DNA from 3 places in the Lysobacter sp. 22409 genome. Region 1 is predicted to be linked to each of the others. Evidence: riboswitches for the same ligand, from Rfam matches in the RefSeq annotation. Region 1 holds a riboswitch; each other region holds the start of a gene.
The links. Region 1 has a riboswitch for cobalamin ahead of btuB (TonB-dependent vitamin B12 receptor). Riboswitches for the same ligand answer to the same signal wherever they lie in the genome.

Region 1 (3,252 bases):
GCGCCCTGGTCGATCTCGGGATCGCCGTAGCGCTGCTCGACGCGGCCCTGGAACGGCCGCGCACGATTGGTCTGGTCCTGGTGCCCGCCTTGCGCGGCCAGGTGCAGCCAGCCGTTCTCGCCGAGCTTGATGCCGGTGTCGCCGGACAACTGGTACTGCTTGCCGTCGCCGGCGCTGTACTGGCCGTAGCGCGCGGCGATGCTGCCGCCTTCGCCGCTTCCTTTAAGGACGACGTTGATGACGCCGGCGATGGCGTCGGAGCCGTACTGGGCCGAGGCGCCGTCGCGCAGCACTTCGACGCGTTCGATCGCGGCGATCGGAATGGCGTTGAGGTCGACCGGCGAGGAGCCGCGGCCCTGGCTGCCGTTGAGGTTGATCAGGGCGGTGGTGTGGCGGCGCTTGCCGTTGACCAGCACCAGCACCTGGTCGGGGGCGAGGCCGCGCAGCTGCGCCGGGCGCACCGCGTCGGTGCCGTCGGTGATGGCGGGGCGCGGGAAGTTCAGCGAGGGCAGGGCGCGCGACAGTGCGGTGGCCAGCTCGACGGTGCCGGTGGCTTCCAGGGTCTCCGGGGTGATGATGTCGATCGGCGCGGTGGACTCGGCGACGGTGCGGTCGCTGACGCGGGTGCCGGTGACGATGACCTGGTCCAGGGTCTTGGGATCGCTTTGCGGCGCGTCCTGCGCGTGGACCGGCGCGGCGAGCGCTACCAGGAGGCCGAGGGCCAGAGGGTGACGTGAACCGGCGAAGGTGCGGCGGACGGGCATGACGACTCCTTGATGGGGATGACAGCGATGTCATTCGGATTTAACACGAACGTAACAACCGGTCAATGAAGCGGCCAAATTCTGCCTAACGCAAGTAGTAGAAAAGTGGTAATGGCACACTCTTTGCGGAATCTGGGGGCGGGCCGGTGGCCGCTGTGCCTGGCCCGCTTGGGGCTTTCCGGCCCTCATCCCCGTTAAGCCCCTCATCTCCGCAAGCCGTCATTCCCCCAAGTCGTCATCCCCGCCTGCGCGGAGATGACGAAGGCCTCCCGCGAGGGGCGCCCTGGCCGCGGTCCAGAGACTTCAAGCGCGCTCGCACGAATTCCGGTGGCGTCCCGACCTCGCTCGACTGCTAAGATGCGCGCGCTCAAGGTGATCGCCGACACACAATCGGCGATTGAAACGGGAATCCGGTCCCCGCTTCTGGCGTTCGCCAGGTCGGTCAATCCGGAGCTGCCCCCGCAACGGTAAGCGAGTACACGTACCGCACGACGCCACTGTGTTCCGACACGGGAAGGCGCGGTACGGGAGACCCGGTCCGATCTCGGACCGCCTCCGCTCGCAAGCCCGGAGACCGGCCCGGAGCGCGAACCGACAGGCGGAGGGCCATGTCTCGGGGCATCGGCGCGCGCGCCGTCTCTCCGTTCCGCCATCCCCCTGTCACGACCTGGTCTAGACCGCGCGGGTGAGGCGCGGCCATGGAGAGCCGACTGTGACGTTCCGTTTTTCCGCTGTTCCGCGCTTTGCGCGCATCCCCGCGCGCTGCGCTTTCGTATTCGCCGGTTCCGCATTCGCCGCCTCCGCACTGGCCGCGCCCGCGGTCGATCTCGACCAGGTCGTGGTCACCGCGAGCCGCACCGCCCAGACCCAGGACGCCACGCTCGCCGCGGTAACCGTGATCGACCGCGCCCAGATCGAACGCCTGCAGCCCTCGTCGCTGCCGGACCTGTTGCGCGGCACGCCGGGCGCTTCGCTGGCCAATAACGGCGGCCCGGGCAAGGCGACGTCGCTGTTTCTGCGCGGCAGCGAGTCCGACCACGTGCTGGTGCTGATCGACGGGGTCAAGATCGGTTCGGCGACCAGCGGCGGCGCCTCGCTGCAGGACATTCCGGTCGAACAGATCGAACGCGTCGAAATCGTGCGCGGCCCGTTCTCCAGCCTGTACGGCTCCGAGGCCATCGGCGGCGTCATCCAGATCTTCACCCGGCGTCCGCAGGGCGCGTTCGTGCCGAGCTTCAGCGCCTCGATCGGCAGCTACGCCACCCATCGCGCCACCGCCGGCGTCGCCGGCAAGGGCGAGCGCGGCTGGTATTCGATCAACGCGGCCCACGAAGACACCGACGGCATCAACGCCTGCCGCGGCAAGCCCTCGCCGGGCGGTGCCGGTTGCTTCACTTATTCGCCCGACCGCGACGGCTATCGCAACGATTCGCTGACCCTGCAGGGCGGCTACCGCTTCAACGAGCAATGGGACGCCGAAGCGCGCTTGTTCCGCACCGAAAACCATAACGAGTACGACGGCAGCCAGAACAACGAGGCCGACGGCGTGCAGCAGGTCGCCGGCGCCAAGCTGCGCTACCGGCCCAGCGACCGCGTCAGCCTCAGCGCCAGCGCCGGCCGCAGCGAAGACCTCAGCGACACCTACAAGAACGGCAAGTACTCCAGCACCTTCGAGACCCGGCGTCAGCTCGGCTCGGTGCAGGGCGACATCGGCATCGGCAGCGGCCTGCTCACGCTCGGTTTCGACTGGCAGCGCGACCGCATCGACAGCAATACCCGCTATGCCCGCGACGCCCGCATCCTGCGCGGCGCCTTCGGCCAGTGGCAGCAGAGTTTCGGCGCGCACGCGCTGCAGGCCAGCCTGCGCCGCGACGACGACAGCCAGTTCGGCGGCGAGACCACCGGCAGCCTGCTGTGGGGCTGGAACCTCAGCGAGGCGCTGCGTTTGACCGCGAGCTACGGCACCGCGTTCAAGGCACCGACCTTCAACGAGTTGTACTACCCGGGTTACGGCAATGCCGGCCTGTCGCCGGAAACCTCGCGCAGCGTCGAAATCGGCCTGCGCGGCATCCACGGCGAGCGCCGCCAGCATGTATGGTCGCTCAACGCCTACGAGAGCGACATCGACGACCTGATCGCGTTCGATTCCTCGATCGGCTTGCCCGGCAACGTCGATCGCGCGCGCATCCGCGGCCTGGAAGCGGCGTTCGACACCCGTCTGGCCGACTGGGACCTGCGCGCCAGCGCGACCTGGCTGGACCCGCGCAACGACAGCCGCAGCGCAAGCCGCGACAAATTCCTGCCGCGGCGTGCGCGGCAGAGCGCGCGCATCGATGCCGACCGCCGCATCGCGGTCGGCAACGGTGCCTGGTCGTTCGGTGCCAGCGTCTATGCCGCGGGCGATCGTTATGATGACTTGGCCAATACGCGTCGCCTGGCCGGCTACGCGCTCACCGATCTGCGCCTGGGCTACGCCTTCAACGAGGCC
Region 2 (3,252 bases), on a different contig from region 1:
CCCGCACGATTTCCTCGCTCTGCCCGGCATCCGCCAGGTGATGTTCGGCGGCGCGCGGGTCGAACGCCGCTGGTGAGCGCCCGGCGGGGTCGAGCTCGCGCGGCGCGCACGACGGCTATTCGGCGCTCTTGTTGGAACGCTTCTTCGACGCGCCCGCAGTGGCCGGCGCGTCGGCATCGGCGCCTGCGTCGTCCGGCAGCGGCAGGCGCCGCAGGTCGCGGGCGTACAGATCGGCCGGACTGTCGGAGGGGCAGGTCTCGTCCGGGAAGCCGAACTGTTCCTGCAAGGCTTTTGCGCATTCCGGCATGGAGGCGAAGTTTTTGCCGGTGGCCATGCACTGCGCGTCGAAATCGCGGCGGAAGGCTTCGCGGCGGCGGACGAAGTCCTCGCCGCACTTGCGGGTCAGGCGGATGCGGTCGAGGTCGTCCTGGGCGGCGTTGGTGCCGTCGAGGCCGAACTGCTTGAGCTCGTCCACCGTCAACACGCGCAGGTCGCGGTTGGCGATGGTCATCATCAGGTCGGCGACGCCGGTGGCGACGCCGTTGCGTTCCAGATAATCGCGCACCTGCTGGTTGATCGCCTTGAGTTCGCGGCTGAGTTCGGCGCGCGAGGTCGCGGTCGAGCGGTCGCGCATCAGCCGGTGGATGCCGACCTTGCCTTCGATCGAGCGAGTGTCGCCGGCGGCCAGCACCAAGACGCAGGCGCTATGGCAGACCGAATCCTCGCGCACCCAGATCGCCCAACCCGATTCGGCGATCGAGTCGCCGGCGCGGATCGCTTCCTCGACGTGACCGCCGCTGGAGTCGATGTCGAGGATGCGGGTCTGGATTTCCATGCGTGTGGCCATCGCCGCCACGCGCTGCACCAGCGCGGTGAAGCCGGCGCCGATCTTGCCCTGGTAGTGCAGGCGCACCACGCCGCTGGCCTGGCACGGCGACAAGGCGTCGACCAGGCTGAAGAAGTCCAGCGCAGTCAGCGGTTTTCCGTCGCCGAAACGCGGGTAGTCGTATTCGCAGCTGATCTTGGCCACGCCGCCGTCGAGCTTGGCCGGCGGCCAATAGGTGCCCTGCAGGATGTCGGTCTCGCTCGACGCGTCCGCGGCGGCGACCTTGGGCGACTCGTTCTGGCTGCCCATGGTGACCGGCTCGGACCGGGCCGGCGGCGGCGCGGCGGAATCCCTCCCGCAAGCCGCCAGTCCGAGCAGGCACAAGGTCAGCGCAAACGTCCTTCTGAAAAGCATGTTCCACCCATCGGAGTCGGGATCGCGCGGGCCGTCCTGGACCCGCGCTGCGCATCGTCGCCACAGCACGAACGTTAGCCCCAGGGCCCGCCAAGCTCAACGGCAGGAGGTCATGGCGTTCGCGCCCGTCAGCGTGCCGACATCATCGTCGGCGGCGCATGAACGGCAGCCGGGGAAACCCCGGCCGCGGCGCCGTCGCCGGCTGCGGCCACAAATCGCAAACCGGGTCCACGCATCGCGATCGCGGCGATTGACTTCGCCGGTCGCGCTGCGTAGCTTGGCGGCGTGATGGTGAACATCGCTTCATGCAGATGAAGCGATGTGACAAATCGCCACCGGTTCGCACCGGCGGCGGTTAGAGGGAATCCGGTGCGGACGCCACGTCCAATTCCGGAGCTGCCCCGCAGCGGTATAGGGAACGAACTTCGTCAGGCACTGGGAGCGATCCCGGGAAGCGACGGACAGTAGGAGGCGCCTCGTGCTCCATGCCCCAAGCCCGAAGACCTGCCATGACCGGAAGGCTCGCCTTCCGTCCGACTCCGGCCCGCAAGGCGTCGGCGCTGCGTCCGGGCCCGTCCCGGCGCGGGCCGCGTCGTGCGCGCCGGTTCGCCCGCGGGGGCGAAGGTCGACACCAAGGGTTGTGGCGAAGCCGGGCGCGCGAGCGTCGGGCCGGCGCAGCCGTGGTCTCCTTCGTTGCCCTGCGCCATGCCCACGCATCGCAGGTAATCATCATGATCAGCGTCACCCATCTCGGCTTCCCGCGCATAGGCGCGCGGCGCGAGCTCAAGCTGGCCCTCGAATCGTTCTGGAAAGGCGACACGCCGGCCCAGGCGCTGCACGACACCGCCCACGGCCTGCGCGAACGCCATTGGCAACTGGCGCGGCAGGCCGGCGCCGACGTCGTGCCGTGCAACGATTTCTCCCTTTACGACCACGTCCTCGATACCGCCGTTCTGTTCGACGCGATCCCGGCGCCGTACCGCGAGGTCTACGACGAAAACCCGCTGACCGGCTACTTCGCCCTCGCCCGCGGCCTGCAGGACGGCCGTCGCGACCTGCACGCGCTCGAGATGACCAAGTGGTTCGACACCAACTACCACTATCTGGTCCCGCAGTTCGAGCGCGACCAGCGCTTCGTCCTGCGCGGCGACAAGCCGCTGGCGGAACTGGCCCAGGCGCGCGCGCTCGGCATCCAGGCGCGGCCGGTGCTGCTCGGCCCGGTGTCCTTCCTCAAGCTCGGCAAGCGCAGCGACGGCGGCGACCCGCGCGAGCTGCTCGATGCCCTGCTGCCGGCCTATGCCGAATTGCTCGGCAAGCTCAAGGCGGCGGGCGCCGACTGGGTCCAGCTCGATGAGCCGGCTCTGGTGCTCGACCTCGACGACGACGATCGCGACGCCTATCGCCGCGCTTATGCGGCCCTGGCCGAAGCCGACGCGCCGCAACGCCTGCTGACGACTTACTTCGGCGGCCTCGGCGACAACGCCGCCCTCGCCGCCCGCCTGCCGGTGCAAGGCCTGCACGTCGACCTGGTGCGCGCGCCGCAGCAGTTGGAAAGCGTGCTGCCGCTGTTGCCGGACGACCGCGTCCTCAGCCTCGGCGTGGTCGACGGCCGCAACATCTGGCGCGCCGATCTCGACGCCGCGCTGAGCCTGGCCCGCCGCGCCGGCGATCGCGCGCAATGGCTGGCGCCGTCGTGCTCGCTGTTGCACGTGCCGACCGACCTGGAACTGGAACGCAAGCTGCCCGCACCGCTGCGTCACTGGATGGCCTATGCGCGGCAGAAGATCGAGGAACTGCGCCTGCTCGCCGATGCCCTCACCGGCAGCGCCGACGCCAACCGCGACCTCGCCACCGCCGCCAGCGCGCGCGCTGCGCGCCTGGCCTCGCCGTTGCTGCGCAATGCCGAGGTGCGCAAGCGCCTGGCCGCGGTCGAACCGGCCATGACCCGGCGCGCCTCGCCCTACCCGCAACGCGCCAAGGTACAGGCGCAGCGCCTCGGCCTGCCGCTGTTC
Region 3 (3,252 bases), on a different contig from region 1:
CTCGACGTGGTGCGAGAGGTTGATCGAGCCCAGGTTGCACACCGCAGTCTCGTCCTGCGAGGTGACCTCGAGGATTTCGGTGCACAGGTTCGACAGGTGGATGACGTTGCCGTCGCGCAGGGTCTGGTTGGAGGCGCGGTTGGACTTGTCCTTGAAGTTCATCCAGCCGTTGCCGGTCTGCGCCAGGGTGCGCATCATCCGGCCGTAGATGTCGCGCGCCTTGACCTTCTTGGTCGCCAGGCCGGCCGCTTCGGCGGCGTGATAGGCGCGGTCGAAGGCTTCGCCCCACAGGTCGGTCAGCTGCGGCACCTTGGACGGATCGAACAGCGACCAGTCGGCGTCGGCCTCGACGCGGCGCATGAATTCGTCGGGAATCCAGTTGGCGAGGTTGAGGTTGTGGGTGCGGCGCGCTTCGTCGCCGGTGTTGTCGCGCAGTTCGAGGAACTCCTCGACGTCGGCGTGCCACGGCTCCAGGTAGACGCAGGCCGCGCCCTTGCGCTTGCCGCCCTGGTTGACCGCGGCGACCGAGGCGTCGAGGGTCTTGAGCCACGGCACGATGCCGTTGCTGAGGCCGTTGGTCGAGCGGATCAGCGAACCGCGCGAACGGATGCGGGTGTAGCTCAGGCCGATGCCGCCGCTGAACTTGCTGAGCTTGGCCACGTCCATGTAGCGCTTGTAGATCGCTTCCAGCGAGTCGTCGGGCGAATCGAGCAGGAAGCAGCTCGACAACTGCTCGTGGGTGGTGCCGGCGTTGAACAGGGTCGGCGAGCTCGGGATGTAGTCGAGCTGGGCCATGCGCCGGTACAGGGCGAGTGCGTCGCCGACGTCTTCGCTCAGCGCGCAGGCGATGCGCAGGAAGAATTGCTGCGGGGTCTCGATGACGGTGCGCGCGGTCGGATGGCGCAGCAGGTAGCGGTCGTACAGGGTGCGCAGGCCGAAGTAGTCGAACTTGGCGTCGAGGTTGCGGTCGATCGCGTCGTTGAGCTTGCGCGCATTGGCCTGGACGAAGTCGAGCAGGCGCTGGTTGATCAGGCCCAGGTCGAAGCCGCGCTGGACCGACTGCGAGAACGCATGGATCTCGATGCCGGCGACTTCCTTCTCGATCACGCCGGCGAGCAGGCGCGCGGCGAGGCGGCCGTATTCGGGTTCTTCGGCGGTCAGCAGGGCGGCGGTGCGGATCGACAGTTCGTCGAGCTCGCGCGTGGTCGCGCCGTCGTACAGGCCGGAGATGGTGCGGGTGGCCACGCGCATCGGGTCGACGGCGTACAGGTTCTCGCCGCTGCGGGTCACCGCGCGCACGATCTTGTTCAGGTCGACCGGCTCGCGGCGGCCGTTGCGCTTGGTCACGCTCATGGTCAGGTTGGCCGCGGGCGGGGTCAGCGCGAAGCCGGTATCGGCTTGCGGGTCGCGGGCGGGTTTGGCGGCAGTGTCGGCGGCGGGGGCGGCGGCGGACGATTCGGGTGCGAGCGTGGTCATGGCGTAACTCCGGGGCGTGGGTGCACGGGTCGCCGACCTTCCCGCGAAGGGCGACGCGCGGAGAACGCGGACGCGCCAGCGACGACCGGCCGCGCAGCGGCGTCGTCGATGGCACGGCCGTGCCCCCGCGGGCGCGGAACTCGGGAGCTTGCAGGCGAGGTGTCGCGCGGCCCGAGACGGGCGCATCCCGCGTCGGCGCGCGTGGCGGCGCCGCAACGGAACGAGCACGACGGCGGAGCCATCGTGCTGCGACACCGGCCGTCTTCCCCCGAAGACTCCTGGGCCGGTACCGCGCGGTGTGCAACGCGCGGCTGTCGGCAGGTCTTCGGGCTCGGGACACGACGACTCGCGTCTCCTACTGGCTACCGCTTCCCAGACGCGAGGCGCGTCCAGTGCTTGGTAGCGTTCGTTTCCCATACCGCTGCGGGGCAGCGCCGGCTTTGGACGCCGCGCTGGCTGCGTCCTTACCGGCTTCCCTATTGAGCCAATCTCGCGATCGGCACCGACGGGCACAACATAGTGTGGTTTATCGATTCCGTCAACGCGATATGTGGTGAACAAGCTGTGTATAGAATGCGTGAAGCCTTGTCCTTCAAGGCTTGCGGCTTGGTGTAACGTTCGTGACCAAGCGCACGATGCACGGAACAGGGACGGGTGATGGAAGCACTGATCGTTTTAGTGGCACTAGGGTTGTTGCTGGTGCCGATCCTGCTCGTGGTGGCGCTGGTGCAAGTCGCCGGATTGAAGTCGCGCGTGTCCGAGCTCGAGCGTCGCGTGGCGCAGCAGGCCGAGTCGTTGAGCGCTGCGAGATCCGCCCACCGCGGGGACGAGACCCTGGCCGAGCGGATCGCGCGCGAAACGCCGCCGCCGACAGCGCAGGCGGTCCGTCCGCCGCGGCCCGTCGTTTCCGCGGCCGCTCCTCCCACGACCGCGCCACCGCATACCGTTCCGCCGGTCTCGGCGCCGCCGCCGACCACGAGCGTGCCGCCGCCGATGCCGCAAGACGCCGCCGCCCGCCCGGTCGCCGCGCGCGTCGCGCCCGCAGCCGCGCGCGCACCCGCCGCACCGCCGCCGCCGGACGTGTTCACCGTCGCCGCGCGCTGGCTGCGGCGCTGGTTCACCGAAGGCAACGTGCCGGTCAAGGTCGGCATGCTGGTGTTGTTCGCCGGCGTCGCCGCGTTGTTGAAGTACGCGACCGACCAGGGCTGGCTGCACCTGCCGATCGAACTGCGCCTGGCCGGCGTCGCCCTGGCGGCGATGGCCGGGCTGGTGTTCGGTTGGCGCCAGCGCGAGCGCAAGCGCAGCTTCGCCCTGAGCCTGCAGGGCGGCGCCATCGGCGTGCTGCTGTTGGTGGTGTTCGCGGCGTTCAAGCTGTACCAGCTGATGCCGGCCGGCGCGGCGTTCGCGCTCAGCGTGGTGCTGGTGGCCGGCGCCGGCGTGCTGGCGGTGAAGCAGAACGCGATGGCGCTGGCGGTGTTCGCGATCCTCGCCGGCTTCCTCGCGCCGATCTGGCTGTCGACCGGTTCCGGCAACCACGTCGCGCTGTTCGGTTACTACGCCGTGCTCAATGCCGGCATCTTCGCCATCGCCTGGTGGCGACCGTGGCGCGTGCTCAACCTGCTCGGCTTCGTCTTCACCTGGGGCATCGGCACCTTGTGGGGCGTGCTTAAGTACCGCCCCGAGCACTTCTCGACCACCGAACCCTTCCTGCTGCTGTTCTTCGCCTTCTATCTGTTGATCCCCGTGCTGTATGCGCGCAAGCGTCCGGCCGGGCGT

Region 2: another riboswitch for cobalamin. It lies ahead of metE (5-methyltetrahydropteroyltriglutamate--homocysteine S-methyltransferase); the one in region 1 lies ahead of btuB (TonB-dependent vitamin B12 receptor).
Region 3: another riboswitch for cobalamin. It lies ahead of ACTJJK_RS22020 (ribonucleoside-diphosphate reductase subunit alpha); the one in region 1 lies ahead of btuB (TonB-dependent vitamin B12 receptor).

Annotation. Positions count from the first base shown of each region.
Region 1 is NZ_JBQEOE010000012.1:14,374-17,625, reverse strand. It holds gene ACTJJK_RS08265 (TonB-dependent receptor plug domain-containing protein) at 1-764, opposite strand, end outside; cobalamin riboswitch at 1,118-1,361, shown strand; gene btuB (TonB-dependent vitamin B12 receptor) at 1,516-3,252, shown strand, end outside.
Region 2 is NZ_JBQEOE010000068.1:11,809-15,060, forward strand. It holds gene ACTJJK_RS22045 (aldo/keto reductase) at 1-76, shown strand, start outside; gene ACTJJK_RS22050 (hypothetical protein) at 116-1,135, opposite strand; gene ACTJJK_RS22055 (hypothetical protein) at 1,369-1,539, opposite strand; cobalamin riboswitch at 1,560-1,766, shown strand; gene metE (5-methyltetrahydropteroyltriglutamate--homocysteine S-methyltransferase) at 1,972-3,252, shown strand, end outside.
Region 3 is NZ_JBQEOE010000068.1:3,720-6,971, reverse strand. It holds gene ACTJJK_RS22020 (ribonucleoside-diphosphate reductase subunit alpha) at 1-1,476, opposite strand, end outside; cobalamin riboswitch at 1,776-1,998, opposite strand; gene ACTJJK_RS22015 (DUF2339 domain-containing protein) at 2,134-3,252, shown strand, end outside.